3 regions of the Dehalobacterium formicoaceticum genome follow, and region 3 is predicted to be linked to each of the others. Evidence: riboswitches for the same ligand, from Rfam matches in the RefSeq annotation. Region 3 holds a riboswitch; each other region holds the start of a gene.
The links. Region 3 has a riboswitch for cobalamin ahead of CEQ75_RS00395 (sodium:solute symporter family transporter). Riboswitches for the same ligand answer to the same signal wherever they lie in the genome.
Positions count from the first base shown of each region.

Region 1: linked by a shared signal. The riboswitch ahead of CEQ75_RS07835 (ABC transporter substrate-binding protein) and the one ahead of CEQ75_RS00395 (sodium:solute symporter family transporter) in region 3 are both predicted to bind cobalamin.
Region 2: linked by a shared signal. The riboswitch ahead of cbiQ (cobalt ECF transporter T component CbiQ) and the one ahead of CEQ75_RS00395 (sodium:solute symporter family transporter) in region 3 are both predicted to bind cobalamin.

Region 1 covers NZ_CP022121.1:1,587,534-1,597,563, reverse strand. Annotated here, with positions in the region: gene CEQ75_RS07865 (nucleotidyltransferase substrate binding protein) at 142-540, opposite strand; gene CEQ75_RS07860 (nucleotidyltransferase domain-containing protein) at 515-826, opposite strand; gene CEQ75_RS07855 (hypothetical protein) at 1,045-1,455, opposite strand; gene CEQ75_RS07850 (cobalt-precorrin-4/precorrin-4 C(11)-methyltransferase) at 1,494-2,267, opposite strand; gene CEQ75_RS07845 (ABC transporter ATP-binding protein) at 2,287-3,069, opposite strand; gene CEQ75_RS07840 (FecCD family ABC transporter permease) at 3,075-4,127, opposite strand; gene CEQ75_RS07835 (ABC transporter substrate-binding protein) at 4,140-5,288, opposite strand; cobalamin riboswitch at 5,578-5,747, opposite strand; gene CEQ75_RS07830 (RNA polymerase sigma factor) at 6,004-6,237, shown strand; gene CEQ75_RS07825 (DMT family transporter) at 6,356-7,291, opposite strand; partial or broken gene mttB ([trimethylamine--corrinoid protein] Co-methyltransferase) at 7,446-8,927, opposite strand; gene CEQ75_RS07810 (MFS transporter) at 9,087-10,030, opposite strand, start outside.
Region 2 covers NZ_CP022121.1:3,730,258-3,740,287, forward strand. Annotated here, with positions in the region: gene CEQ75_RS18055 (xanthine dehydrogenase family protein molybdopterin-binding subunit) at 1-1,446, opposite strand, end outside; gene CEQ75_RS18060 (energy-coupling factor ABC transporter ATP-binding protein) at 1,685-2,542, opposite strand; gene cbiQ (cobalt ECF transporter T component CbiQ) at 2,553-3,317, opposite strand; cobalamin riboswitch at 3,416-3,600, opposite strand; gene CEQ75_RS18070 (adenosylcobinamide amidohydrolase) at 3,828-4,520, opposite strand; cobalamin riboswitch at 4,762-4,952, opposite strand; gene CEQ75_RS18075 (vitamin B12-dependent ribonucleotide reductase) at 5,036-7,306, opposite strand; gene CEQ75_RS18080 (hypothetical protein) at 7,335-7,706, opposite strand; gene CEQ75_RS18085 (TDT family transporter) at 7,755-8,735, opposite strand; gene CEQ75_RS18090 (DUF1847 domain-containing protein) at 8,766-9,431, opposite strand; gene CEQ75_RS18095 (phenylacetate--CoA ligase family protein) at 9,685-10,030, opposite strand, start outside.
Region 3 covers NZ_CP022121.1:86,415-96,444, forward strand. Annotated here, with positions in the region: gene CEQ75_RS00385 (L-serine ammonia-lyase, iron-sulfur-dependent, subunit alpha) at 1-1,137, opposite strand, end outside; gene CEQ75_RS00390 (ornithine cyclodeaminase family protein) at 1,181-2,158, opposite strand; cobalamin riboswitch at 2,385-2,591, shown strand; gene CEQ75_RS00395 (sodium:solute symporter family transporter) at 2,811-4,271, shown strand; gene CEQ75_RS00400 (glycine/betaine/sarcosine/D-proline family reductase selenoprotein B) at 4,268-5,581, shown strand; gene CEQ75_RS00410 (glycine/sarcosine/betaine reductase component B subunit) at 5,610-6,905, shown strand; gene grdA (glycine/sarcosine/betaine reductase complex selenoprotein A) at 6,975-7,469, shown strand; gene grdC (glycine/sarcosine/betaine reductase complex component C subunit beta) at 7,466-8,890, shown strand; gene CEQ75_RS00425 (hypothetical protein) at 9,211-9,444, shown strand; gene CEQ75_RS00430 (ATP-binding protein) at 9,491-10,030, shown strand, end outside.

The sequences.
Region 1 (10,030 bases), 1.5 Mb from region 3:
GCGTATTTCTGACAAAATTTTCATTGTTTGCGGTAATTATACCATGGATTCCAATAATGATCTATGGATGTGTTGTCCGGTAATATTCGGTTGATTACCCTTTGCCAGAAAAATACTGTTGCATTTGAATTACCTGCACCACTATTCAAAATACCTAATTCTAATTTTTGATGCTAGACTTTCAAAAGCATCTGCATATTTCTCAATAATTTTATTACAGATTTCAATCGCCAATGATTCGCTATATATATGAGAGGTAGAATTTCTGTCATTTAACATTTCTAGCCATAGTTTATCATCATCTAAAAGACCTGTTGAAAAAGCTTCCCGTAATACAGATTTAGGAGAGTTAATTCCTAGTAGTCCTTCATCTTCAAAACATACTTTAAGGGTTTTCCACGCAAGTTCAAAGGTAAATTCGAATCTCTGAATCAATCCATCCCTTAACAGGTCATTTTCCGCACTAAACATTGAAACCCCATTTTTTAGTTGTTTAATTGCGTATGTAAAATTATCAAATTTGGTTCGATGCTTGCTCATATAATAGTACTCCTTCTTTTTCAATATTTTTCAGTAGTTTTATATCTGTATCTTTATTAATAAATACAACATCTATTTTAAGAAGCGTATTAAGATCATCTATGTCACTAGTCAAATATCCTTTGTCAGAAAACCCCGGCAATGTGAAAATTGCAAGGTCGATATCACTATTAAATCTATTATCCCCTCTTGCACGGGAGCCGAACAATACAATTTTATCTATTTGATATTTTTTCCCAAGTTTTTTTATATTGGAAATTAAGCCTTCATCTAAGATGTTATTCATTTAAATCCCTCCCTTCCACTATTAGACAATTATATTATACCAAATTCTTTAACAAAAAAATTCCCTAAACTTAGCATTTAGAGTGTTCTGGGTAGAACAGGGGACGGTTCTCTATTCTGTCACTGATAGATCTTATCACAGTAAAACTGTTAAGTCTGGATATCTGCCTCGAACAAGGAACATCCCCTGTTTTTCATTGCTATTGAATCACTCCCTCATTAAAATTGTTCCCCTAATTGATAAAACCAAACTCCATCGTCATACCCTATCGGCAGAAAGCGATCATAGAATTCTTTTAATCTCTCATCAGGGTTGATATCTTCAAATTCATTTGGATAAAAAATCTTAGCCATTTTTAATGTAGGATAGAATCCAAATTGATTTTGTGCTTGATTGTGAAAAAATGCGAATACATTATTATTTTGAACAGCTTTCAGCTTGTCCCAACCTTTTCTTTGAACATATTCCCCTACAGTGGAATCCATCTTTTCTTGAGCCTCTTCAGGAGAGTAATATCCCATTTCTTGCTCTCCTGCGTTTCCTGTTTCTACAGAATCTGTAGTACCACATGCAGATAGTGAAAATATCAATAACAGCGACATGAGAATTAATCCAATTTTTTTCTTCATTTTAGCCCTTCTTCCTTAAAGATTTTTACTTGATACCATTATTTATTTTTGCCTGCCGCCTCACGCTCTGCTGCCTCCTTTTTCTTCCTTTCCGTAAACTCCTTCTCCAAAACATAGTCGTATTCCTTATCAATGAATTCACCGACCAAAATGAGTCCGTCGGTAATTTTTTGCTCTGAAACTAAATCACTAATCGTCAGCAAATTACCTTGGGCAATTTGCTGTTCCGGCCAAGTGGCACGGCAAATGACAACAACCGGTGTAGTCATGGGATAGTATTTCTTCAGCACGTGGATTACCCGGTCAAGGAGCTCTACGGACATAAAGATCGCCAGACTCGCACCAAGGGCGGCAACCAGGTTAAAATATTCCTCTCCATCTTCTCTATCTCGTAAGGTGGTACAAATTGCCGTATTGGGAAGTCCCAACCCCGTCATGCCTCTTTTAAGCAAAGCTGTAGCAGCATTGAAGGAACTAACACCAGGGATGACTTCATAATCGATCTGTTCATTTTCAAAACGATCTGTTAGACCGCCGATCATCCCATACAGGCAAGGATCTCCCATGGTTACGAAAGCCGTGATTTGTTTTTTGCTGACTGCCTCCTTGACTAATTGTAATTTTTCATCATAAGAATAAGCAAAGCTATCATAAAATTTGCAACTACTCTTAGTATTGCTGAACATCTCTTGCGGAGTAAAACGGGTACTGAAAAAAATACGATCGGCGCTGTCAATAATTCTTTGTCCTTTCAACGTCATAAGCTCAGCATCCCCCGGACCTCCCGCCACGATAAATACCTTTGTTTCCATATCTCTTCTCCCTTCTCCCCTATTGTGCAATCGTATCTTTTACTGAACGAATCGGTGATACTACGGGAATATCATTTTCGTTTAACATCACATAAGCTTCGATGCCATAAACTTCTTTCAGCATTTCTTCTGTTACAATTTCTTTCGGATTTCCCTGGGAATAAAATTCCCCGCCGCTTTTTAAGACGACCAAAGAATCGGCATAGCGACTGGAAAGATTAATATCGTGCATCACAATAATAAACATCATATCTTTTTTAATAGACACTTCTTCTATGATCGAGAATAATTCTAATTGCTTTTGCATGTCCAGACTATTTGTCGGTTCGTCCATCAAGATCATCTTCGGATCCCTGACCAAGGTCTGAGCAATTGATACTAATTTTCTTTGTCCTCCAGAAAGTTGATTCATTTTCCGGCGTGCAATGCTATCAATATTTAAGGCTTCTAAAGCTGTTAAAGCCTTTTCTAAATCATCATCACCTACCTTCCATGCTAAAGATTCTAATCTTCCTAATAAAACGGTCTCAAAAACAGTCAAAGTTGTTTCGGCCATGTCTTGTTGAGGAAGATAAACCATTAGATTCATTTTTTCTTTTCTGGGGATTTCTGATAGCCGCTTATCGTCCCAAAGAATTTCCCCTTTAGCAGGAAGCAAGCCAAAAATGCACTTTAATAGGGTGGATTTTCCTGCGGCATTAGGTCCGACGATTATATTTACTTTATCTTTTAATGATAAGGATAAATCTGTGAATATTGGATTTTTATCGTATTTAAAATAAAGGTTTTCAATTGTTATCATAGATATCATCCCTTTCTTTTTAAAATTAAGAGGGCAAAGAATGGTATCCCAATAAGGGAAGTCACCAATCCAATGGGAATTATAACGCCAGGAACAAGGGATTTACTGACAATCGAAGCAACGGATAGCAGCAAGGCACCTATCAATGCTGATGCAGTCAAGAAATATCTCTGTTCTTCTCCGCAAAGTATTCTGGCAATATGGGGCGCTACCAAACCGACAAAGCCGATCGTTCCGGCGAAACTTACGGCAGTTGCCGTCAGCAAGGCCACGATAAAAATAATATTTCTGCGCGTTTTTTTGACATCAACACCCAGGCTTATCGCTGATTCATCGGATAATGACATGGCAGTCAATTTCCAAATATTCCGGCTAAAAACAAATGCGCAAAGTATCGTCACGATTGTGATAATTAACAGTTTAATCCAATCAATCTTGTTCAGGCTGCCAAAGCTCCAAAATACTAAAGATTGTAAATCTGATGCGTCAGCAACAAATTGTAATAATTGGGTTAAAGAGCTAAATAAAAAGTTCATCACGATACCGAATAATATTAAAGTATTCCGATCTGCGTCTTCCCTTTTTGAAAACAGATAGAGCATCCCTGCCGCCAGTAAAGAAAATATAAAGGAATTTATGGTTATCAAAAATGTACCGACACCTGGAACGATGGAAAGCTTTAATATAATCGCGATCGCGGCGCCCAATGATGCTGCTGAAGATAATCCCAATGTATAAGGGCTTGCCATGGGATTTCTTAAAACTGTCTGCATCTCACATCCGCCCATCCCTAATGCAGCACCGATCACGACCGCCGATAGCGCCACCGGCATACGCAGCCCCCAAATCACAAACATTGAAACCTCATCTTCTGTAGTTCCCAAAAGTGCATCTATTGTTTCTGTAAAATTATAATCTGCACTTCCCACAAATAAATTGACAACTATGCTGATCAGGATAAGAGCTATCAAAGGGAAAATAATCAATGATTTTTTCTTAATGATACCTGCATAAATTTGTCTGGCTTTTAAAGTGCTTTTTAAATTACTCTCGCTCATTTGGTTGTTCTCCTAAAGTTGTTCTCCTAATTGATAAAACCAAATTCCATCTTCATACTCTGTAAGCATAAAGCGGTCAAAGAATTCTTTTAATCGCTCATCAGGGTTGATATCTTCAAATTCACCGGGATAGAAAAGCTTTGCCATTTTTAATGCAGGATAGAATCCACATTGATTTTGTGCTTGATTGTGAAAAAATGAGAAGACATTGTTATTTTGAACGGCATTTAGCTTGTCCCAACCTTTTCTTTGAACATATTCTCCTACAGTGGCATCCATATTTTCTTGAGCTTCTTCAGGAGTGTAATATCCTAATAAATATGTCACAAAGATATAGTCGGGATTTGTTGTTAGCAAATATTCAGGATCTATTTTACTATTATCACCCACATTGCCAACTGCAATATTTTCTCCGCCGGCCAGCTCTATCAAAGCAGCCCAGCCATCAGTTATTCCGGTTGAACTATATTCTTCTCTGGTACCCCAACCCATTTCCTCATAAACTGTTGGTTTATCTGTTTTCTGAGATAGGTTTTTACTTTTTATGATTGCAAATTGTTCATCTAAAAAACCTGCCATTTCTCGTGCCCGATCTTCTGTTCCGAAGATTTTACCAACGAGCAATACGGCTTCTTGGGGCGAAGTAGATGGATCTTCTGATCTGGTTAAAATTAAAGTAGGAATCCCTGCTCTCTCTAGTTTTTCTGCAGCATCTAAGGCTATTTCCGATAAATGACCAAATACATTGGCAATAAAAAGATCTGGTTTTAATGAAATTATCTTTTCAATATCATATTCATTTTGACCACCTCCGCCTACTAAAGGCAGATCTTGGAGTTGTGGATATTTTTCTTCGTATATTCTTTGAAATTGTTCCCCGGTACCGGAAAATCCAACTCCTACCGGCATATCAATAAAATCTTCTCCCACAACAGCGATACAGAATTCTAGTGCTTCCCAATAATTTACTACTACTCTTTCAATGGGTTTTTTAATACTAATTTCCCTCCCCAACATATCTGTAACCGTAATTTCAGAGCTTTCCCCTCCCTCTGTTTCTTGCCCTCCTGCCTTTCCTGTTTCTTTAGTATCTGTTCCACATGCAGATAGTGAAAATATCAAAAGCACCGACATTAAAATTAATCCGATTTTCCTCTTCATTTTAGCCCCACCTTTCTAAGAATAGCTCTATCATTGTTTTGAGCTATTTCTTTACTAATCTTAGTAATTTTTCTATTTTTCTTCCTTCTCATTGAGTATGTTTTCCTTTTATTTTTAATTCTTCACCTCCATCCTGCCAACATTGCATACTCTTTTGAGTTGAAAAAAATATACTGAGCATAAAAAAACACCTGCATTTTCTACATGAAAATACAGGTGTGCTATGTCTCAATCAATCTTTAGCCGATATATGGCTTTATCCTGTACATTATTTTTCATTGGAAAATAATAATACATCATTATTTAAACATGTATCCTGACTTTGCTTCATCGCTTTCTCCGCCTTCCCGCATTCAGCAGTGGCATAATGGAGTTGCTCCGCATTACAGTAACCAGATTGTTCAGGATTTGCACCTGATTCCATGATTTAAATAAAATATTAAATTAAAAATGTTTTACAATACAACAATAGTCTACTGCCATAATAATCAAATGTCAACCTAATTATCTACTAATTATTTCTAAATTATTGCTCTTCTTCCTTTCGATTATAATCACATTGTAGTACGACGATTTGTTTTTACCCGGTACAATGTAAAAACAGCAAATTATATTTTCATATGTGCCCTTTCACCCGGTCATAATAGAAAACCTAATAAAAAGCAAAACTTATTTCCTGCTTCATTAGTCTAAGCATATGTGAGGAGGAGCATAGATGAACAAAAAACAGCTGTTTGAAAATTACTTAATGGAAAATATCGATAGCGCTTATCGTTTTGCCTACACTTACGCAAAAAACCGGGAGGATGCGGAAGATATCGTGAATGAAAGTGTTGTCAAGGCAATAAAATCAATAAATCAGTTGCAAATGCCTAAGTATATAAAGCCTTGTTATATCAAAAAAATGAAAATGGAGCAATTAAAAAAGTATAGAGGATACGGTTTTTAAAGGGATCAATGGGAAGTTTAGTACCAAACACAAAACAGCTCAACAATCAGAAAATTGCTGGTTGTTGAGCTGTTTTTTTGTTCTATCCATGCGTATCAGGAGGGAAAGAGGCAAAAAATTAAGTGACAATCATCTTGACGGGATCTTGATGTTCCCTGAACTGTTTTCTTTCCAAAGCCCGTTCTGTTAGCTGCAGCCAAACGAGGGCAGCTAAAACAAGGAAGATCCCGAAGATTTGAAAAGGAACCAGACTTTGCCCAAATATCAAAAATCCTAAAATAGAGGCAACCACCGGGTCAAGACTGTACATAATGATCACCAATGGAGCTTCCAAATAACTATAAGCAGTCATCAGGAAATAGTAGCTTGACACCATAGGAATCAGTCCAAACCCCAAAATTGCCATAACTGCCGGGATTCCATGCACCCCCACGTTGATTTGAATTTCGCTGACCACAGCCCAGGGGGGATTGATAAAGGATAAAATTATCACGGCAAACAAATTAGTATACATTAAATATGCATCATAATCATATCCCAAATCCACGGCATATTTGCAAAGAAGAAACCCACCGGCAAAGGAAAGGACCACGATTGCCATCCAAAAAAGCCCTTCGGCCGGGGCGGCAAGTGTACCAAACACATTCAGAATAAAAGCAATACCAATAATTGTAGCAATCCCTGAGACAATTTTGATAGGGGTAATTTTATTTTTCCAGATAATACGCGAGAAGAGCACAACAATAAAATAATTTAGGAAAGTTAAAATTGAAGTGACTCCCAAAGGCACTCCTTTACTTAGTGCCACCGCATAGCACCAGGTTGAACCTAAAACACCAACAACACCAACAACACCCACTGAAATATACAAAACTAACCTTCTGACATCGACCTTTAATACCTGGGGTTTACGAATTAAAATTCTGGTTAAAAAAAAGATGACCATTAACCCGGGACCTAAGATGCCAATAGCTGTTTCACTGAAACCAAAACTACTTAAAAATTCCGACGAAGGTGCCAAAGGTACCCCAACACACACCTGCCAATGTTGCAAACACAAACCCTCTCATGGTATTCGTCATGGATAATTCCCCCTACTTTATTATTTCACTTTTGTCAAATGGGAAAATTTAAGTAGTAAGCTGTGTTGCCCGAAGAATGGAACCCTGCCCATTATGCCGGATAACACAGCCTATTTGAATCCTGGTTTATTTTTTCTTTACAATCAGTTCTTTCTCTGCATCTTGGACAATTTGATGGATCATCTCTTTTTGTGCATCCGACAATACTTGAGGATTATGGGTTTCCATAATGCGGCGTGCTTCTTCATCCGCCTTTAGCGCCATATCCTTGGCACCCATTGTGCTCCATTCCTCACGGTTATGGCGGTCCATAATTTTGGGTGCGGACTGCAGTTCTTTAAAGAGCTGGAATGTGTGTTCTTCTCCCAGATATTGTCCTTTAATGCCTACATTATGGATGACATCCAATGCGAGGGTCTCTTCATTAACCGGAACACCCTCCAAAACCATCTTAATCATCCGCACAAAATCAGCATCGGCAACCACTTGGCCGAGACTCATAGTAATCCCACTCTCCAACATGCCCGGTCCATAGATCATATTAGCACCTGCTAACATGGGAAGGAGGGCGGTGAGAGTCTTTTCGTGTCCGGCCTGCATATCGGGAACCTTGCTGTCAGTCTACCCACCGGCAACTAAAGTTGGGATATTATACATTCTGGCAATACTGGCTACCCCGGCACTGATTAACCCTAATTCCGGGCATCCTACCATGGCAGCAGCATTATGCCTCATATCCAGGGTACCGGTAGAAGATCCATATATAAAAGAAGTTCCCTTATTAACCAACTGGGAAAGGGTTAGGGCTCCCAATATTTCTGCGTTCATGACAACTAATGTTCCGGCTAAGGTTACAGGACCCATGCCGCTAGACATGGCCATGGAAAGAATCATCACCGGGACACGGGCTTTTGCCCCTTCAATCACGGCGGCTACCGTGCTGTCAGGAATCGTTAACGGACTGATTGTGCACCCACCCAGCATCATGATGGGACGATCCTTCAATTGATCCATTCCGCCGGCAGCAACAGCACCCATTTCCAGTAAGATTTCAGCGGTTCTTTTGTCTTCCGGACTGGCTAAAACCGGCTTTTTGGTATTGACCAATGGCGCCTCAAAGCCATGAATACATGCTACGGCAGGATCAACATCTCTGGCTACCATGGTATCAAAGACGAAATCGTATTCATCAATGTAATCCACTATTCTGGCACAATCAGCAATATCTTGTTTGGTAGTATTTCGCAGTTCGCCTGTATAAGGATCGACAATCAAAATGCCCAATCCAAAGGGACAGACATAAACCCGGCCCTCTTCCAGGATGATATCATATTGAGGATCCTTACCTGCCAAAAATACACTGGCAGGAGCACTTTTAATAGCATCTTCCACCATGTAAGCAGGAATTTTCACAACATTGCTTTTACGGTCAACGAGGGCGCCCCCTTTTTCAAAATATTCCAGGGCTTCTTCATCGGTAACATGTAATCCGGTTCTCTCCAACACTTCTAATGTGCCTAAATGCAAAAAGTGCAGATCGTTTTCTGAGAATAATTGCAAGCTTGCTCCGCTAAAAGAAGCATATCCGGCATTCTTATTTCGTTTCATAATCAATCCTCCCCTTCTCTAATTTCAATTAGCAATACTTTTTGTAACCCTCCCTTTATTATCTCCTTCCCTCATTTATTGTTCATTGAAAATGCTTTTAACATCTTATATCCTAATTCTATCGCTCGACTAAAATCTTTTTCTCATATCTGTCTGCGGTTAGATAACTGCTCCTTTGTTTGGCACCGGTTCGCTGCCGCTTATTTTAAAATAGATTCCCACCCCGATAGCACATATAATCATCACGATGCCCAATACATCAAACATAAAGCGCAAGGAATCGTTGTTAAAGATACCGGCTATTAAGGGTTGGACAAAGGTAGAAAGTACATAGGAAAAGAAGATCGTGCTGTTAATAAGGGCACCGGTGAAGGTAATCAAGACTTTTGGCGGAGCCATAGTTGCTTCCTGATAGAGATAAGGCACCGATAGCCCAAAGCCAATCCCCCAAACAACCGTTGATAGAATGACCATTGATAAGCTATGTGATCGAGCCAACATCAGATAACCAACACCGAAAGCAAGGAAAAACAGCGTGGAAGTATATTTATTAAATTTGCTGTAAAGGAATCCGAATACAAGGCTTACCACAACAATAGAGGCCGTAAGTAAACCATTGACCATTCCCGTGGCAGCAGCGTTGCCAATGCCTTCCCCTTCAATAAATATGGATAAGAAAAGATATAGGGTATTTCCAACTACTTGGGAAAGGATCGTAATCACTACCAAAACCCACACTGCTTTTCCTAAACGAGGTTTTTGTCCTAATGCAGTTGCGTTTGCTTCCTGCATTGCCTGCTCCTCTTCTTCTGCAAGCAGCTCTTCAGATTTAGGCGGGTTCTTTTTCAATACGATGGCATGATAGACTACAATCAGAGCACATAAAAGATACACAGCAAAAGGCAGGCGCCAGCTAATCACAGCTAAATATCCCGCCAGAACCGTCAGCCCAATGGCAAGCAAACTTCCCAGCGCATTATACAAGCCCATCACGTTTGCTCTGGCCTGACCAGAGAAATAATCGGCTACAATAGATGCTACCATCGCGGTAGCAAATCCGTTACCGATCCCGACAATAGCTCGGGTAAACAAAATATAGTTGA
Region 2 (10,030 bases), 120 kb from region 3:
TATTTCAGTTGCTCCGCAATTTAGGTTGATACTGCCGTCTGTATTAAAACTGATAAACACTCCTGAGATAGCATCGGAGGGAGAATTAGAGGTTTTCCAAAGGCAGCTGATCCCTTTAGCCCGTACTTTGTTTCCTCCGATTTCCAAACGCATGCCTTCCTGCCAGTTTATTAATGCTTTCATTTTCTCCAGACACTGAGTTAAATCCCCCAGATTACTGGAAGTTAACTTCACCTGAGTAGGAGAGAAATTACCAGGTTTGAGGGCATTTTTCAGACGTAATTCTAAAGGATCCATTTTTAGAAGAAATGCTAATTTGTCTACCGCCCGTTCCATACAGAAGGTATATTCCCCATGGCCGAAACCTCTCAAAGAAGTGATATAGGGATGGTTGGTATAGACACAGTAAGCGTCACACCAAAGGTTTTCAATATTATAGGGGCCAGTGCAGTCAATAGCAATGGATTTAGCCATACGGGGGCCAATATCGGCATAGCCTCCGCAGTCTACCAGATAGGTAAATTCCGCTGCCTTAATGATGCCATCTCTGGTGGCGCCTAATTTAATTTTTCCTTCCAGCCCCATACCACAGGGTGATACGGTAAAATCTTCCTCCCTAGTGTTGACGATTTTCACCGGCCTGCCTCCCACCGATTTGGAGGCCATATAGGCCAGGATCTCCAATTGGCCAGTTACCTTACCTCCAAATGCTCCGCCCACCAACGTCGTACGCACAATAACTTTTCCTTCATCAAGCTGAAAGATCTGGCTCAAATGCTTCTTGACAGAAAAAGGGGCTTGAGATGAGGTGTGAATTATGATTCTCCCGTCGGGCAAAATTTCCGCCCGGCAGTTTCTCGTCTCCATAGCCACGTGATTTACCTGGGGATGGGAGAAACTTAGTTCTACCACAGTATTACTTTCTGCCCAGCCCTTTTGCAGATCACCTTTACGTATTTTTATATGATTATTAATGTTGGTGCCCGGTATCGACGCAATTTCCTGATTATCAGCATACTGCCCCAAGTTTTCATGAATAATAATGGCTTCAGGCTTCATGGCATCTGACGGGGAATTCAACGCAGGAAGAGGTTCATAGTCAACTTTGATCCTTTTTACCCCTTCCATAGCCTGCCATTCATTCTCCCCAACCACCAGTGCCACCGGCTCACCAAAATAGCGTACCTTGTCCTTAGCGATAGGGGGTTGGTCAAATAAAGCTGTGCCGATCAAGACCGGGAAATCGTTACCGGTGACTACCGCCCGAACTCCGGGGGCAGACAAAGCTTCATTAATGTCCAGGGACTTGATCTTTCCATGAGCAATGGTGCTGGTTAACATTTTTACATATAAAATACCCCGTTCATGGAAATCATTATTGTATTTCGCCCTGCCGGTGACCTTTGACCAGGATTCCTTTCTGGGTACACTGACGCCAACAGCCATAATTTTTCCCCCCTAACCATGTCTTATCTATCTTATTATTGCACCAATCGTGTTTTATTATGATAATCATAGCAAGAACAAGCACAGCAGTGAACTCGTTCAGCTAAAGCTGAACATCGGGGCCTTCAGATGGGGAATCTACCCCACCTGAAGTGAAAATAGGAGCTCCCACTTATAGAAGTGGGAGTCTTGGAATTTGATAAAAAAAACAGCACTCAAATATGGTGCTGTTCTTACATTAATTTAAACGATCCAAAACCTGCAATTGGGAAAATAAGCTCATTAATTGTTCTTTTTTTCTGGGGATGGGTGTTTCTTCTTTAATCGCCTTGTTTTTTACCAGTTCGTCAAAGACATCCAGCACCCAGGGTTTCCTCAAATTAGCCTTTCTTAACACCTGAGCATTACGAAATATTTCCTCCGGCAATCCTTCGGCAATGATTTCTCCCTTGTTCATAACAAAAATATAGTCCGCCCAAGCATATATCTCATTTAAATCATGACTGGATAAAATCAATGTCGCCCCCGTTTGATTAAAATCATCCAATAACTGCATCATTTCCGCACAATAATAAGGGTCCAAACCGGCGGTAGGTTCATCCAAAAAGATGACCTCCGGCTCCATAGCCAAAATACCGGCAATAGCTACTCTCTTTTTCTGTCCATGACTGAGAAAATGAGTGGGTTTATCTTTAAAATCCCAGGTACCCGTTCTTTTTAAAGCTTGTTCTACCTTGGTACGAATTTTTTCTTCCGGCCATCCCATGTTCACCGGGCCAAAGGAAACATCCTGATATACGCTGGCTGAAAAAAGCTGGCTATCAGGATCCTGAAAAACAATCCCTACATTTTTGCGCAGTTCTTTCAAACTTTTGGAGTTATAATTAACTGAAGCCCCTTTATAAATGATCTTTCCTTTTTCCGGCCGATGCACGCCATTAAAATGTAAAAAGAGGGTAGATTTCCCGGCACCGTTATTCCCCACTACTCCAAACTTTTTCCCTTTCTCAAATTTCAAGGATAGATTTTTCAAGGTAACCGTGCCATCCATATAAGAAAAATTCAGGTTTTCTGCCTCTAAAATATATTCAGACATTATTGACCTCCTAAATGAAAGCTAAAATAATCAGTCCAAGGTCTATCAGACTAAAAACAGCAATATTCGCCAGAGAAAAGTGATATTTGGGGTTAATCACCTTAAGTTCGCTTTCATAACCTCTGGATAATAAACAATCATATAAAGCTTTTGTTTTAAAAAATACTTTCTGGCACAGATTTCCAAAAAGGATGCCAAAAGAGTAGATCGACCGCTTAAAATTGCAATATCCCCAGCGGGAAGACTGGGCAGTGTAAATATTAAAGGCCGTTTCCACAAAAACAAAAATAAAGCGGTACATCAACATCATCAATTCCGCAAATATCGCGGGCACCTTCATTTTTTGCAGCAGATAAATCAACTCAATCATCGGTATGGTTAAGGCAATAAAATACAGGCAAGTCACCGCGCTCAGCGCCCGCATCATAATGGAAAAGGATTGAGCCAGACTGGTTTCCGTGACACCCAGATAAAAGCGTCCCAGTTTTAGACTGGCCAACATTCCGGCAGGATCATCAACAATGAGCACACCAATGGTCACTACGCCAATCAGCAAAAAACTCAATGGTACGAGCATCAGTTTGGCAACTACCCTCCAGGGAACACGGGCTTTAAAAACCAAAAGACCCAACATAATACCGATAATAAGCAAATGAATCAGCGGTTTATGAGCCGTGAAACAAATAACCAGAGTAGCCATGGCAAAAGCAAACTTCTCCCCAGGATGAATCCCACGCATTTTATTGGTATAAACAAATTGGTCCACATAAAACATGATTAACCCTCACTTATCTGCAAATGAAAAATCCCTCAGCCTCCAGCCAAGGGAATCCATAATGATCCTTATATAATAGTCTTCCCAGTTTCCTCTGGCGAAAACTTTTATTTAAGGCAGGTCTTCTGGCTCTCGTGTCATCCTCCTCCCGCACCTTCCCACCCTGAACCTACCAGGCAGTGGCATTACGGGGATTCGTCTTCGATTACAGCGGCGGATCCGCACCGGAATATACACCGGTTTCCCTATTCTCCTTAACGGCACCTAAAATACAATATTCATTTAAATGTATTTTACATCAGTAATCTCCAAAATACAACTACTTAATCAAATGATCTTTAATTCCTTTCACACACTTACACAAAGAAACCTGTACATATCTCCCTGTCTACAATATAAAGACCTAAAACCAATATTAATAATTAAAAACTCCTTCCGAAATACAGAAGGAGTTCGTGATTTCGGTAATTTCCCGAAGACAGATCTTCTACCCAAGATAAGTGAGTTTTTTTAACCATGAATCTCCTTATATCGGAAATACCGATGGATGGCTTCTGTCACTGATTTCCTTACAGTACGTCCGATCATACCACCTACTACAGTTGCCGTACCGGCATAGGGGAGGCTTTCCCCTTTCCCGGTCGCGGCAATGACTACCGCATCGGTAGATGTACCGGAAGCGGGTTCACCGGTAAATATATCCTTAATTTTCAGATCTTGCAGAGCCATGGTTTTAGCTTCTGTGGCCGTGATCACAGCATTGACCATGCCTCCCTCGGTCAAATTGCCATCCACAAGCAGAATGATGTTGATAGTACCCATACCCTGAAAATCCATGGGTGGAGGGGTGCCTCCCGCTGCCATGGCATTACTGGTTCCTGCAGTGACAATGGCAGTAACTGATATATCCTGATTACCTTCAGACTCCACCGCTGCATCTTTCACATGGGCAGCCGTCATCATGCCCACACATTGATCCGGTGATATTTCAATTTCTTTAATCCCCTTGGCAAGATCCTCCATAGGGTCATCCCCGGAATAACCGGATATGACCTGTTGGTTTACGACAAAATTGGGCGTATTGAATCCTCCGCCTAAGACGGAAGAATTTAATGTGATCAGTTTTTTTTCTGAACAAAGCACTAATATATTATTTTTTTCATATAACCTGATCCCCGGTACTTGAATTTCATATTCAAACATTTTACCTCTGCACCTGCCTCAAACCTACTGAAATCCCCTCTCAAACCTGGATTTTTTTAATATGCTTTTATATTATGTCATCGCTCCTTAAGATCTAAAAAAATTTTTCAGCCCGGCCCAGATTACAAGCCGGGCAAAAAATTAAGGAGTTGTTATGGCTAAAATAATAAAACCTCATCTTCTTAAGAAAATGAGGTTATAAACAATGCATACTGCGCACCCCTTTTTCCGCGAAAGGAAATTACACCTTTCGAACTAGGCAGGTTTCCTGACTCACATATCATCATTTTGCTTTCCTATCATGAAAATCCTTAATGGATTTCAAAGCAAAACTCCTCGTTTACAGTGGCGCGACCGTCCAGGATTTTAACCTGGTTCCCTATTACCCCTTGATGATTCTTATTCAAGGGCACCTAATTCCAAGTACTATTCATTTGTTTGTAACATTCTAACACCTAACCTTAAAGAAAGCAAGAAATATTTCACAATATTATTCACAATCTTTTGGGCTGATCTTAACCACACTTACTATATCCGCAAGATCGGCAGAGGACGCAGCCTCCTTCATGTTCCAGATCACCTCCGCATTCCGGGCAGGTAATATCTTTCTTCTTTTCTTGTTGCTTATAAAGATTCTCAACTTCATTGGCCATATCATTCAAGTCATGACCATTGCTTTCCATCACAGCAACGTCCAAAACCTTTTCTAAAGAACGGGCGATGGCATCGGGACAAGACAAAACTCGGATATTTGTCCCTTTGGATTTACGGCTTAGGGTCGATGGGCAGCGGATTCCTTTCATTTGCTCAATCACAGCATCGGGGCTGATTCCCGATCTTAAAGCCAGTGACACCAGACGACTGGTGGCTTCCGTCTGGGAAGGGCATCCTCCCCCTTTGCCCAAATTGGTAAATACTTCACAAATTCCATTGGTGTCATAGTTCACCGTGATATATAAATTCCCACAACCGGCAATTGCCTTTTCCGTGATTCCCTGGGTGATTTCCGGACGAGGCCGAGGAGCAATCTTGCCATCACCCGAGGTACTGGACACATTTATCTGATCCGGATCGGTCACTTCACCTACATTAAGTACCTGACCCTCCCGCGACCCATCCCGGTACACAGTCAGTCCTTTACACCCCAATTCATAAGCCAGGAAATATGCTTCTTCAATTTCTTTTACATGAGCATTTCGGGGAAAATTAATGGTTTTACTTACGGCATTATCCGTATACTTTTGGAATGCGGCTTGCAAGCGGACATGCCAATAAGGAGAAATATCCTGAGTTGTCACAAAAATACGTTTCACCTCATCAGGAATACCTTTAATCATGCTCACAGAACCAAGTTTTTTGACCTTTTCCATTAATTCAGGTGTATAAAAGCCTTTTTCCAAGGCAAGGCGCTTAAATACAGGATGAACCTCCATCAGTTTGTCTTCATCCATGCAGACCTTGGTGTAGGCCACAGCAAAAAGAGGCTCAATCCCGCTGCTGCATCCGGCAATCATACTGATGGTGCCGGTGGGGGCAATGGTGGTGGTGGTGGCATTTCTCAGGGGCATGTTTTCTTTTTCCCAGCGGCTTCCATGATACTGTGGAAAAGTACCTCGATCTTGCGCCAAATTCATGGAAGCCTTCTTAGCCTCACTATTGATAAATTTCATGATCTGTTCCGCCACAGTGACAGCTTCTTCCGAATCATAAGAAATTCCCAATAAAGTTAAAAGATCGGCAAAACCCATCACCCCCAGACCGATTTTCCGGGTTTCTTTGGATCGGGCCCCGATTTCCGGTAAAGGATAGGTGTTGGCATCAATGACGTTATCCAAAAAATGAACGGCCAGATGAACCGTTTCCTTCAGCTTTTCGTAGTCAATGCCCCGACCATCATCTTTTCCCATCCGGGCCAGGTTAATAGAACCCAGGTTACAGGACTCATTTGGCAGCAAAGGTTGCTCTCCGCATGGATTGGTGCTTTCAATTTCCCCCATATGCTGCAAAGGGTTGTCCCCGTTGATGCGATCCAGAAAGACAATCCCCGGCTCCCCGCTTTCCCAGGCTTTTTCCACTATCAGCTTAAATACTTGGGCTGCATCCAGAACACCCATCACTTTTTTCCCAATAGGATCTCTCAGCGGATAGGTTTCTTTTTTTCTCACCGCAGCCATAAATTCCTCGGTAATACCCACACTGAGATTAAAATTTGTCAACTCCGATTTATCTTCTTTGCATTTAATAAATTCTAAAATGTCAGGGTGGTCAACCCGAAGAATACCCATATTGGCACCCCGGCGCTTGCCTCCTTGTTTGACTGCTTCTGTAGCCGTATTAAAAACTTTCATAAAACTAATGGGACCGGAAGCTACCCCACCGGTGGAACGCACAACGGAGCCTTTTGACCGGAGCCGGCTGAAACTAAACCCGGTTCCCCCGCCGCTCTTATGGATCAATGCCGTATTCTTAACTGCCTCAAAAATCCCCTCCATCGTGTCGGGCACCGGCAAAACAAAACAAGCCGATAGCTGCCCCAATGGCAGCCCCGCATTCATCAATGTAGGGGAGTTGGGCAGAAAATCAAGGCTCGTCATCAGATGATAAAAACGATCGTGAAGTGCAGCCACCTCTTCTTCCTTAGCTCCATAAACCAGATCTATCTCCGCGATCGACTTGGCGACCCGATCAAACAACTCTTCCGTACTTTCAATTATTTCTCCTTTTTCATCTCGGTTTAAATACCGGCGCTCCAATATTGCTAAAGCATTTTCTGTTAAATCTAACATTTTCTGTACCCCGCCAATCATCTATTTATTAATTCATGAAAGTAATATATACAACACCTGCTTCTTTTTTCCCTTTTAATAGCTCACAATGCCTTAAAACAGTAAATTGTTTTTCGATTTCTGCCAAAGGCAGCGCAAAACGCTCCACTAGTTGATCCCGGGTAACCTGTCCCTGCTCCCGGACAAATTCATAAATATTTTTCTGTAAATCAGTTAATCCTTCTGTTCCCGTTTGACCGGTCATTTGGCGATGCATTTTAGCGCTGTGCACCGCTGCAACATCACAAGTCTTGGGAGGCTGAACTCCAGCTACGAAACAATCCTCACAAACGATTTTCCCATGCAGCTTCATTTCATCTCCTGCCGGGATTTCCACCCGGCATTTTTCACATAAAGTCACCTTATTTCCTCCTTTTCTCAATAAAACTAGCCTTATTTTCTTCTATTATTATATCTCATATGTTTTATCTTTTTGGGAGAAGACCTTTTTCTCTTTCTCCTCTTTCATTGTAGTGATTAAGTATTGCAGATACTTAAAAAACACATATAAGGTAATCAACACAGCCAACCACAGCTGCAGCCACGCTAGCTCATGAAGGAGAGGTATCGTTTGCTGCCCCTTGGTAAAAAAATCATCTGCCAGCTTCATAGCGGTAGCGCTAATCACAAGGGGAAAGGTAAAGGCAGAATAACTAGTATAGAATTTTAAGCTCAATAATCTTGGCAGAAGAATTAATATCGCTGCATAGAATAAAATTGACATGGTGAGCAGCAGTTTAATAAGCATTATGTTATGCTCCGTAAAGGAATTTAAATACCCTGCCAGAAACATACTATTCGGTGCCGCTAAAATCACTAATGTGGGCAAGGCAGCCTCCGGCATATCCTTCACCCTTAGGACCCGGTATAAAACAAGCACCAAAAGGAAAATGTAGACTACCAACCCCACCCAAAAAGCCATTTGCCCAACCATCTTTATCCCCATGAAAGATGCTGTTACACTCATCACCGCAATACCTGCATACATAACGAACCAGGTTGGGAAAACATATTTAATGTTAAATTGCATGGTAAATTTTAAGCTAAACCAGATCATGAATATAAGGTGAAAAATTCCTCCGCTTACCCATATAATAGCAGAAAACACTGGAAAATATGGTTTTATATAAGAAGCTAACACAGTCATAGCCATAAAAAATGTTGGAAATACACTGGCTACGAGAGGGTTATTTAATTCCGCTTTTACCTTTTTAGAATAAAATATGAGTTTACCCATAAATAATAAGAATAGAATACCGGATACCCCCCCCAGAACATTCCTAACTGTCCCACCATAGGGACCATAGGATTGGAGAAGGTTACCCAAAGAAGCAAACCCTAAGATAAATCCCCCCAAAGGTAAAGGATATTCATAAAGAATCGTCTTCATGATCAAACTTCCTTTTTCATAATCTACATCTTATTTTTCATCCGGTAAAAGCTTTTTTCGATAATATCCATCCGCCATATATAGAGCAGCAACAGGATTATGTCCCAAGACCCGATCTTTTACTGCGAGTACCGTGACTGGAGCTTCGGAATGCTTGATAAAAAGAGTATCATGACCGACACATAATCCCAGCAGGATATTTAACTCTGTCATAGCTTTATTTAAAAACACCGCCTGACCGATGGGGTTACACATCGCTTCAAAGGTATCAGGACGTACTAGCTCTTGATCCTTCAGATGCAAAAACTCTTTTTTGGCGACACTGCCGTTTTTGCAGATCACGGAAGTCACCGTGAACCCATGGGCCGTTAAAATTTTATGGAAAATGGCCATTTCTTTTTTTAAACCGGTACAAAAAGCCACACCCAGATTGGTAAAGCCGCATTTACGCGCAAAATCCATGATTTCCTCCACCCTGGTTTTTTGGCAATACCCTTCACTTTCTACAAGGGCTGCCTTCTGTGCCCATAAAAGCTCTTCTCCGGTATACATTTTTAGAATTTCATCCAAAGATTCATCATCCAAGGTAGGGCAATTTTTCGGCAATCCTTCCTTTTCCCCTTTGGAACACCCATGGATTTTGCAAACGCCGCAAGAATATTCTCCGATACCCATCTTATCATCCCTCTCTGTCATTGATCTTTCATCTTATAATTCTAACGCATTTATGCCCGAAAAAGAAGTTAAAAATATTTTCATCCATAGTTCATCAATGGGAACAGTCTTCTGGTTCCAACTGGCTTCGAGAAACAGAAAACCAGCCGTTAAGCTGGTCATTTGCCGCCGCAGTAACTGCGGCATTTGCTATTTCAATTTTCTTAATCTTTAAAGCAAGATGTCATTGGGTATAAGAAAACACCCTTGAGGCTGAGAAAAATATCCCTTTGGTTTACATATGCCGAGTATCAAAAATACGTTTACTCTTTTTTTCACTTCTTCCCAATGCACCGCAGGGCAAAACCTCAACGTCCACCATGATACCAATTTTAACCTTAATGTTTTTTTGCAAGCGTTCTCCTACCGATCTGTGGTCATGACCTTCCTCCCCTTCTACCTTTACCGTCATCATATCCCTTCTCTCTTCGCGGGAAAGATGAATCTGATACTCACTGCTGCAGCCGGGGGTAATGTGTAAAACGTGGTCAATTTGTCCGGGATAAATATTAACCCCTTTAATTTTGATCATATCGTCTGTGCGTCCCTGAATCCGGTCAATCATAGGATAAGGACTGCCG
Region 3 (10,030 bases):
AGCGAGCATTGCCTTAACTAATTCTTCTTCCCCAGCTTTTAGAACAACGGCCGCACCCCAAAGGGTTCCGGGTACTATGCCGCAGGATCCGGCCGTTGGTGCCGCCACAATTACTTTCATGGAGCTTTTTGCTTCCATCATCAGCGTGATACCCTTGATCACCTCATTCATGACGGATCCTGACAAAAGTTTTGCCGCCTTTAATTTATAAGCCTGGCGGCCCAGGATGCGATCATGATATTCCTTCTCTTCCTGTTCCGAGAGCTCCATCGTACGCCGAATAATCCGTACAATTTCCCTCATTTGATCAAAAACTTCCTGATGAGAAATACCTCCCCGCAGGCTCTCATATTTTACCGCTAATTCCCAGGGGGCAAGCTTCTCTTTTTCGGCAATAGCCAGCATTTCCTCGGCAGTATTAAACAGTCCCTGATAATTTTTATGAGAAAACACAGGGAGCACCGGGAGAATATCTAAACGCCTCCCTTGGGAAATCAATCCTCCCACCTGTTCCCCCAAATCTGCCTGGGACTTGATATTTAAAAGATAATCATCTTTTGTATTATGGCTAAGTAAAATTTCATCATAAGAAAATTCCGTTGATGCTAAAGCAGTTACCATATCTTCATAGACCATCCTTGCTTCCATTGCAGGTAAATTACCCAAAAGGAAGACAGTTTCATAATATCCACCGTCCATATGCACGGGAATTTCCCCAATCTTTCTCACCTGAATCATGCCGCCGCCTATTGATACCATCTCTGCTGTAAGACTGTTACCGTTACGGTCCCACATGACAGCCTTATAGAGATTGGGATGGTCACAAGGCTCATCGGTAATGAGAAAATCAATTATTATGTCGGCGGATTCGGCTATTTCCAAGGCATCTGCCACCCGGGGATCATCCGCTGCAAATCCCATGATTCCGGCAGCAAGACCAAACGCGGATCCTTGGCCGGAAAAGGTGGTAGCTAGGGATCCCTGAGAGGAAAATTGAAAAACCACTTTGCTCACTTCTCCGCCCATCATGCTGCGGATGATCTGTCCAATGCGCACAGAGGCAGCTGTATGGGAGCTAGAAGGCCCTATCATGATCGGCCCAATGACATCATTAAAAATACTTGCCGGCTGATGCATTTTCATTGACCTCCTTTATTAAATAATCCAAATCGTGAGAGTACTATAGATTAATCTTTTGTCCTATCCCTTTTGTCAAAGCCTTTTTGTAAATGAGGTCGGCTGTCGTGAGATCAAACAATCCCATACCTACCGATTTAAAATATCTGGTTTTCCCCAGCTGAATAGTTTCCCCGGCCGACTTTTTTGCCAGATAATCTCCCATGTATTTCACCCGATCCATGGTCAGAATGCCGTCCGCCAGCGGTTGACTCAGATCACCGCTCTCCTCGCAGGCATAAGGAAGTTCTGTATAGACCTGATCCACCACTTGCCAGATGGCATCTGGTAATTCCCGCATATTAGGCTTCCAGGAACCAACAGCGATGAAGCACTTTCCTTCCAAAAGCTCCGGCCGATTGGGCAGCACCGGTTCAGTCGCCGGACTCGTGGTGATAACAATTTGACTTTTGTTTAATAATTCTACAGTATCATTACAAATGGTGATTTCCGGATTTTTTGGGGCCAGTGCTTGGTTAAGCCTTTTGATATAATCCGCAAGATCCTTATTAAAAGCATCAAATAAGTAGATATGTTTAATTGGTCTTAGGTCGCAGGCATAAAGAATCTGATGGAATCCCTGGACTCCGCAGCCGACAACACCTACCCTCTCGCTGTCAGGATAAGCAAAATGCCGCATGCCTACCCCGCCAACAGCCCCGGTACGTAAGGCAGTTAATGTCTGGGCATCAAGGATCGCCAAAGGATGCCCGGTTTCATAATCATTTAACATCATCAATCCGTATATGAGGGGTAATTTTTTTTCTTGATTCTCAGGAAATAGTGAAAGAATTTTAGTGCCAATCATATCTTTGGTAAAACAAGGCATATAAAGCATATTCTTGTTTTTGTGTTCCACATTAATACGCTCCGGCATATAAAACTCACCGCTTCTGAAAGTATCAAAGGCTTCTTCAATGGTATCCATCATTTCTTTAAGAGTTACTGCCGACTTAATTTCTTTTTCATTTAAAAATATCATTATTTATTGCTCCTCATTAACAAATATTCCTAAGGATTGTGCTAATAATAGAATTTTCATTTTGCGCTATAATAATATGCAACTTCATGTTAATAGTCAACAGATAATTAGCGCTTGATAATAATCAACCTTTGGTATTCTTTACTATTGACTTTATCCTGGGGGCATAATATAATTACGCCCATAATACAAACCGCTTTCTTATTTAATTTACATAAGAAAAACCTATATAACATTGTAACAAGGTGCCCCAACTGGGGATAATAGGGAATCCGGATCATTCCACAGAATTTTTGGTAATGAAGAACGGAGCGGACCCACCACTGTAATTGGTGAGCTTGAAGATGAACCACTGGTTTCGAACTGGGAAGGTTCTTTTCGATGAATGCGATGACCCATGAGCCAGGAGACCTGCCTTATTAACATTAAGTATGAGGATGAAGGTAAAGTCCTACGACAATTTTTAATTGTCGTAGGACTTTTTTTATTCTATTCCAAAGGAGGTGAGCTCATGTTTGGTTCAAGTGCAGGGACGTTTTTAACCGCCGTGATTCTATGTCTCCTGGTGGCGTCTATTGGGATTTCCCTGTTTTGCAAAGATTTATTTAAATTATAAAAAATTTCATGAAACATGAAGAGAAGGGTGATTTTTATGAGCTTGGAAATGATCATCGGTACAATTCTTTTCTTTGCCAGTATTATCGTGGTAACTTTTCTGGCAAAAAAACATACCGGCAATCTGAAAAATTATTTAATTGGTAACAGCAACGTAGGCGGTGCGGTTTCAGCTTTTACCTGGACTGCTTCTGCTGCCAGTGCGGGACTCTTTTTAGGTGCAGCCGGTTTGGCCTATCAATATGGATGGGCGGGGTTAATGTATTTGATCGGTGTATTTGGCAGCATGTTTATCAGCTGGGTTTTTGTCATTCCCAAACTAAGACGGGTAGCTGTCAGCCGTTCGATCTTAACAACGCCGGACTACTTAGTTATGCGTTACGGTGAAAAAAGAATAAAAATAATCTCCGCTTTTTGGACCTTGGTTTTTATTGTTCCCATGATTATTGTGCAATTCGTGGGCGCCGGCTATTTAATCGAATCCACACTGGGCTTGAACTATTTTTGGGGTATGATTATTATCGGTTTGACAGTAGCCATCTCCACACAACTAAGCGGTTATATGGGAGTTGCTTGGTTGGATACCCTGCAAGGATCTATTATGACCATAGGAACCATTGTCATGGTTTATCTTTCTCTGCAAATGATGGGGGGATTTACTAATTTAAACCTTAAGCTTGCCGCCATTGATCCGAGTCTGGTTCAGTTTACCGGTAACATGCCCCTTTCTTTGCAAATCGGACTGATTGTTTCTTACCTGGTGGCCTTTTGGGGACAACCCCATCTTACTGCCCGGGTATGGGGCTTAAAAGATAGCAATGCACTGCGTTCGGCTTTGCCTATTTCCATGATTCTTGGTGTGATCTGGTCCTTCGGCGCCGGATTGGTGGGCTTATCTGCCCGGGTGCTGCACCCCGGTCTTGCATCGCCTGATATGGCTATGCCCAGCGTAATCAACGGCTTGCCGGTATTCTATACCGCTCTGTTGTTTTTTACCCTTATTGCCGCCATGATGACCACAGCAAATTCCTTGCTTTTAACAGCTGCCGGTTCGGTAAGCAATGATATTCTGCCTTTATTTATTAAAGATCAAGACGATCCCCGGGTACTTTATGGGGCAAAACTGATGGTTCTGGTGATCGGTGTGCTTTCCTTCGTTTTGGCTCTTAAGCCACCGGACCTAATTCTAAAAATCAACGCTTTTGCCTTCGGCGGATATGCCCTTATTTTCGGCATCCCTTTATTTCTAGGCGTGATGTGGAAAAAGGCCAATCTATCCGGTGCCATGATCGCTTTGACAGCAAGTCCTATCATCTATATTGCTTGGAAAATGTTTTTATCCCGGCCGACGGGGATTCATGAAATGATCGCTGCCCTGGCGATAACGATTGTTTTGATTCTTTTGGCCACCTTATTTGGTAAAAAACCTACAGAGCAAATGCTGGAGATTTATTCACTGGGGCAAATACCCAAAAATGATCAGGAGGGTCATCAATGAAAAAGCAAATAAATGTCCTGCACTATTTGAATCAATTTTATGGAGGGATTGGGGGTGAAGAAAAAGGCGATGCCCCTCTGGAGTTCCGTGCAGGGGCCATCGGCATCGGCGAGGATCTTGCCCGGTTGCTGGGGCCGGATTTTGTTATGAGCAGCACAGCTATTTGCGGTGATAACTATTTTCAGGAAAATCAGGAAGAGGTTCTGGGGGAGTTAAGAGAGAAGCTGCAAAATTCCGATGTGGATTTAATTGTGGCCGGACCGGCCTTTGGCGCAGGCCGTTATGGCATCGCCTGCGGTGCTGTTTGTGATCATCTTACCAACTCTTTGGATATTTTTGCCTTGATGGGGATTTCCCCGGACAACCCTGGAGTGGAGATGTATCGGCAAAATGAACGCATCTATATGCTGCCCACAACGAAAACCATGCGGGGCATGAAGGATGCTCTCATCAAAATGGCTGCTTTTGCCCAAAGGATCAGTTCGGGGGAAGAAATAGGACCGGCCAAAAAAGAAGGCTATCTTCCCCGGGGCATCCGCAAGGTAATTTTTCGTGAGGAAACAGGGGCTAAAAGGGCTGTAGAAATGCTGGAAGCCAGACTTCAGGGCAGAACATATGAGAGTGAATTGGTTTTGCCTGTTTTTGAAAAAGTCACCCCTCCGGCACCAATTAGTGATATCTCAAAGGCAAAAATTGCTCTTGTAACAACGGCTGGTGTTGTTCCCAAAGGTAATCCGGATCAAATTAAAGCCTTAAATGCAGAAAACTGGGCCAAATATCCTCTGGATTTGCTCTTATCCCGGGACTACGAATGTATTCATGGAGGAATTAACCCCGACTATATTAATGCCCGGGCAGAATTCGTTGTCCCTGTGCAAACAGCATACAAGCAGCAAGAGCAGGGACAAATCGGTGCCCTTTTTGATCAGTATTTTGTCACAGCCGGCTGCGGCGGTGTCATTCATGTTTTTCAAAGAATGGGTCATGAGATGGCGGAAGCTTTGGCAGATATGGGAGCAGATGGTGTGATCCTGACCAGCACCTGAGGTACGGATACGCGCGGCGGAGCTGTGCTGGCTAAAGAAATTGAAAAACAGGGTATCCCGGTGGTATTGTTTACGGCAATGATCCCTCTGGCAAAACAAGTGGGGGCACACCGAATTGTCAAAGGAGTAAAAATTCCCCATCCATGGGGCGATCCCTCCTTAAGCCCTGAGAATAATCAACGCATTGAGGAAAAGATTTTCCAGGCTGCTTTGGATTTACTGCAAAGAGAAGTTCAAGAGCCTGTTGTGTTTCAGCCTGTTTAAGAATCAATTTAAGAAAGGGGGTTATCCCATGTCCCTTGAAATGGGTACCTTTCATGTTGAAAAAGTTATCTTAGATAATAAAACATTTTTAGAGCAAAGAACATTATATATCAATCCCCGGGAGCTGGAGGAATTGCTTTTAAAAGATCCGGCCCTGGCAAAGGTTAAGATAGAAATCGTCGGCCCCGGAGAGAATGCCCGTATTATCCATATCATGGATGCAGTGGAGCCCAGAATAAAAATTAAGGGCGGCGACGTGGTTTATCCGGGCATTGAAGCTCCTGTTTACCGCGGGGGTTCCGGCACCACATACCGCCTGGATGGGGTTGCTGTGATCACCTCCTGCCTGATTCCTTTGAGGAAAGCCGGCGGCCTTTACATTGCCCGGGAAGGAATTTTAGATATGGCCGGGCCGAATGCACCATTAACCCCTTTTTCCGAAACCTGGAATGTGGTTCCTGTGATTACGGTACAGTCCGGCTTGGATGAAGAAACATATGAAAAGGCGCTGCGCAATGCCGGGGTCATTGCCGCCCGTTATTTAGGTGAGGTTATGCGGGAATTAACACCGGATTCCCTTCAGCTTTACTCCACTGACGAAAAAAACCCGGATTTACCCAATGTGATCTACATTAACCAATTGGAATCCTGTGGTCTTTATGGACGCAATTATCTTTATGGCATGAGTTTTGATGATCTGCTGCCTACCATGATTCATCCCAATGAACTGATGGATGGAGCCATCGTCAATGCCCTCCATTCCCATACGGCGGTTCAGACCCCCACTTATTATCAGACCAACAACCCCATTGTGGAAGAGTTATACAAAAGGCACGGCAAAAGCTGGAACTTTAACGGAGTGATTGTGTGCCGGGGTCATTTTGAAGACATTGACAGCAAGTACCGCTGTGCCAACTTGGTGGCAGGTATGGCGCAAATGATGCAGGCGCAAGGGGTGATTGCCACCTGGGAATGCGGGGGCAACACCTTTATGGAAACCATGCTTTACTTAAAGGAATGTGAACAGATGGGCATAAAAACCGTTCTGGTTACCTATGAACACGGGGGAGCTGATGGCAGGGACAATCCTCTGTTTTATTTTGAACCGGAGGTGAACAGCATCGTGAGCACCGGCAGTCTTGATCGGGCGATCCACTATCCGCCGGTGGATCGGGTGGTAGGGGGAGATATGATCCGCCTTTATCCGGAAGAAGGGGGTGTGCTCTATCCTGCTCACCAAGCTCTGGACCTTAATTATCGCTTGGAATCCTGGTGCTCCTGCAACAATGTGGGCATAGTCAATACCAGCTGCGACGAGTTTTAAAAATATCAAAGATAATAAAGGAAGGGAACTTGAAATAAAGCTTTAAATAGCGAAGGAAGGAGCAGCTTAATGCTAAAGGGAAACAAAGTGATGGTGATCGGTGACCGGGACGGAGTCCCCGCCCAGGCTCTGGAAGAGATGGTTGTCAGCGCCGGGGGTGAAGTGATTTTTGCTGCCACCTATTGTTATGTGTGAACTTCCGCCGGAGCAATGGACCAGGAAAACCAAGCTCAGATCAAGGCTTTGTCGGCCAAATACCCCCGGGAAGAAATCGTGGTGGTATTAGGCAGCGGAGAGCCGGAAATGTCCGCCCTTTTGGCGGAAACTGTAGCCATGGGAGATTTTAGCCGTATAGGTCCATTAGCAGGAGTCCAGTTAGGACTCCCCGCCTATCATATTGTGGAAGATGTCATAAAAACAGAAGTTCCACCTGAGGTATACGCCGGTCATATGGCCATGATGGAAATGGTGCTTGATGTTACGGGGATCAGTCGAGATGTTTCTGCGGTAAGAAATCAACTGAATAATAACCATCGGCAAGAGCAAAGGAGCAAAAAACCATGAGCTTTCCGATTATCAAAAGCACCGCCTATGCTTTAATCCATACACCGGGACTGATGTTAGAGGAAATGCGCCATAAAGGCATCCCTTTAGCATCAACTCAAAAGTCATCTGTGAGAAATTTTGAAGAAGTCCTCGCCTATCTGCCCAATCAGGTATTTATCGGAAACATGGCCCCTGAGGAATTAACAAAGCTCCCTCGCCCCTGGTTTAGACAGCTTTTAGCGCAAGCTAAGCGCAAGGGGAAATTTGGTGAAATATTGCCTGAAGAAGAATTCCTCGCCCTGATGAAGGCAGTAGATGTTTATGGTCTTGTCTGTCTGGAAAAATCCTTCCAGGAAAGAACTATTAAAAAAATTGCCGCCCACCCGGCACTTCAAAGCTTAAAAGGTGTCCAGGTGCCCCAAGATACGGGATATGAAATGCAGGAAATTAAAAGAATGATTCAAGAAGAGGCCTGTGTGCCCCTAACCTGTGAAGGCACCATTCAAGGCTGCGTCAAAAAGGGCCATACCACAGATAATGCCCTGACCGCCCGGCACATCAGGGAAAACTTGGCCGCCAAGGCTTCCGGGGTGCTTGCCCTGCAGCTTCTTTTGCAGCAATCAGGCTTAAAACGGTCAGAAGTGGATTATGTCCTGGAAGTATCCGAAGAATCCTGCGGCGATGACGGTCAAAAAGGGGGCGGTGGTTTTGCGAAATCCATTGCTGAAGCCTGTTCCTGCACGAATGCCACCGGATCCGATATTCGCGCTTTTTGTGCCGCTCCGGTACACGGGATGATGCAGGGTGCCGCCTTGGTTCAGGCAGGAATATTTCAAAACGTGGTGGTGGTCGGAGGAGGATGCACTGCCAAGCTGGGCATGAATGGGGTTGTGCATCTCAAGAACCAAATGCCCTTGCTGGAGGATATGCTGGGTTCTTTTGCCTGTCTGATCAGCACCAATGATCATATTCATCCTGTGATACGCACCGATCTGATTGGCCGTATGAAAGTATCCTGCGGGGATTCTCCCCAAAATGTCTTCAAAGAATTGGTGCGTGAACCCCTGGCTCGGGGCGGTTATAAAATATCCCAAATTGACCGCTTTGCTGCCGAACTGGTGAACCCTGAGATTATTGAACCTACCGGCTGCGGTGATGTGACGAAGCGAAATTATCAAATGATTGCCTCTTTAGGGGTGCTCCAGGGTGAATATGGCCCGGATCAGATCAGCAAAGAAATAAACCGTTTCGGGGTACCGGGTTATGCTCCCAATCAAGGGCACATCCCTTCAGGAATCCCTTTTATCGGTCATGCCTGTCAGAGGATATTAGACGGAGAAATGAAGCAAGCAATGATTATCGGGAAAGGCAGTCTCTTTTTAGGAAAATTAACCCGTCTTTATGATGCCCTTTCCCTGATCATCCAGAAGAATACGTAAAAGGTAAGATTCATCAAAAAGAAAAGTATGTCCTTTCCGGAAAGGGCATACTTTTCCTTTTAGATCTGTGACTAATTGATAAGATATTAATTGACGAGCTGAAGGGAAAGGTTTTATAATTATCAAAAACAGGTGCAACACTTTGTTCTTCTTATAGGATTGCGGTTATTTGGCAGATAACTTAGCTAACCATTTTTGCGTTAAACCTTAGTGCTTCATTATAGTGTAGATAGTGTAGGTTTAAATAATAGGAGTTGATATTGATGCAAAAATTAAACGTTGAGATATTTGTAAACGGCAACTGAGTGCGCGGGGCTTTAATGGCCGATTCGGTAAGGTCTTTACCGATTGAAATTACAGATCGTATTACCTTGCAAATGAGAAACTGCTTTACGCGGGAAGGCTTAGACCGTAAAAAGGAGCTGAACGTTCTTGTCATTCCTTCAATAACCATTAATGAAATGCTGGCTTTTGAGACACAAGTTCCGGACGAGGAAGAACTAATTGAAGCTATGGATGAGTTTCTCCAAGATTGTGATAAAAACACAAATTAGGCGGCAGCATCTATTTTAGAAATACTGTTGGGAAAGGATGATGGTCATGACAGTACTGGCACTGCCAGTAGATCAACGGGTAATTGACATTGATTCCAGACGTTTCGCCTCGATAGAAAAAGCCCTGGTGGAACTGATTACCAACTGCGATGACAGCTATGTGCGGCTGGAACGCAAGGGGTTCATGGTGGCCGGAAAAATTGGCATCAGTTACAAACGCTATAAAAATGGCTCTGTTCTCACCGTCAGTGATCAGGCTGAAGGCATGTCCTTTGACCGCATACGTTCTGTGCTTTCTTATGGCGGAGCACATAGTCTTATGTCCCAAGGAGTATCCGGGGGCCGGGGGTTTTTCGGCCGAGGCATGAAACAGGCTATTTTCGGTTTGGGTCACGGTTGGATTGAATCCATTTTTGAAGGCAGATACAGCCGGGTAGATCTTTTCCGGGGCGAGGACGGCCGCTATCTTTTTGACGACGGAGATACTGATCGGCCGGCGGAAGAAAAAGACTACCATCGCCTTCATCTTACCCCCGGAGACACAGGCAGCATGGTAACCATTGTGGTGGACAATCCTCAGACCAAT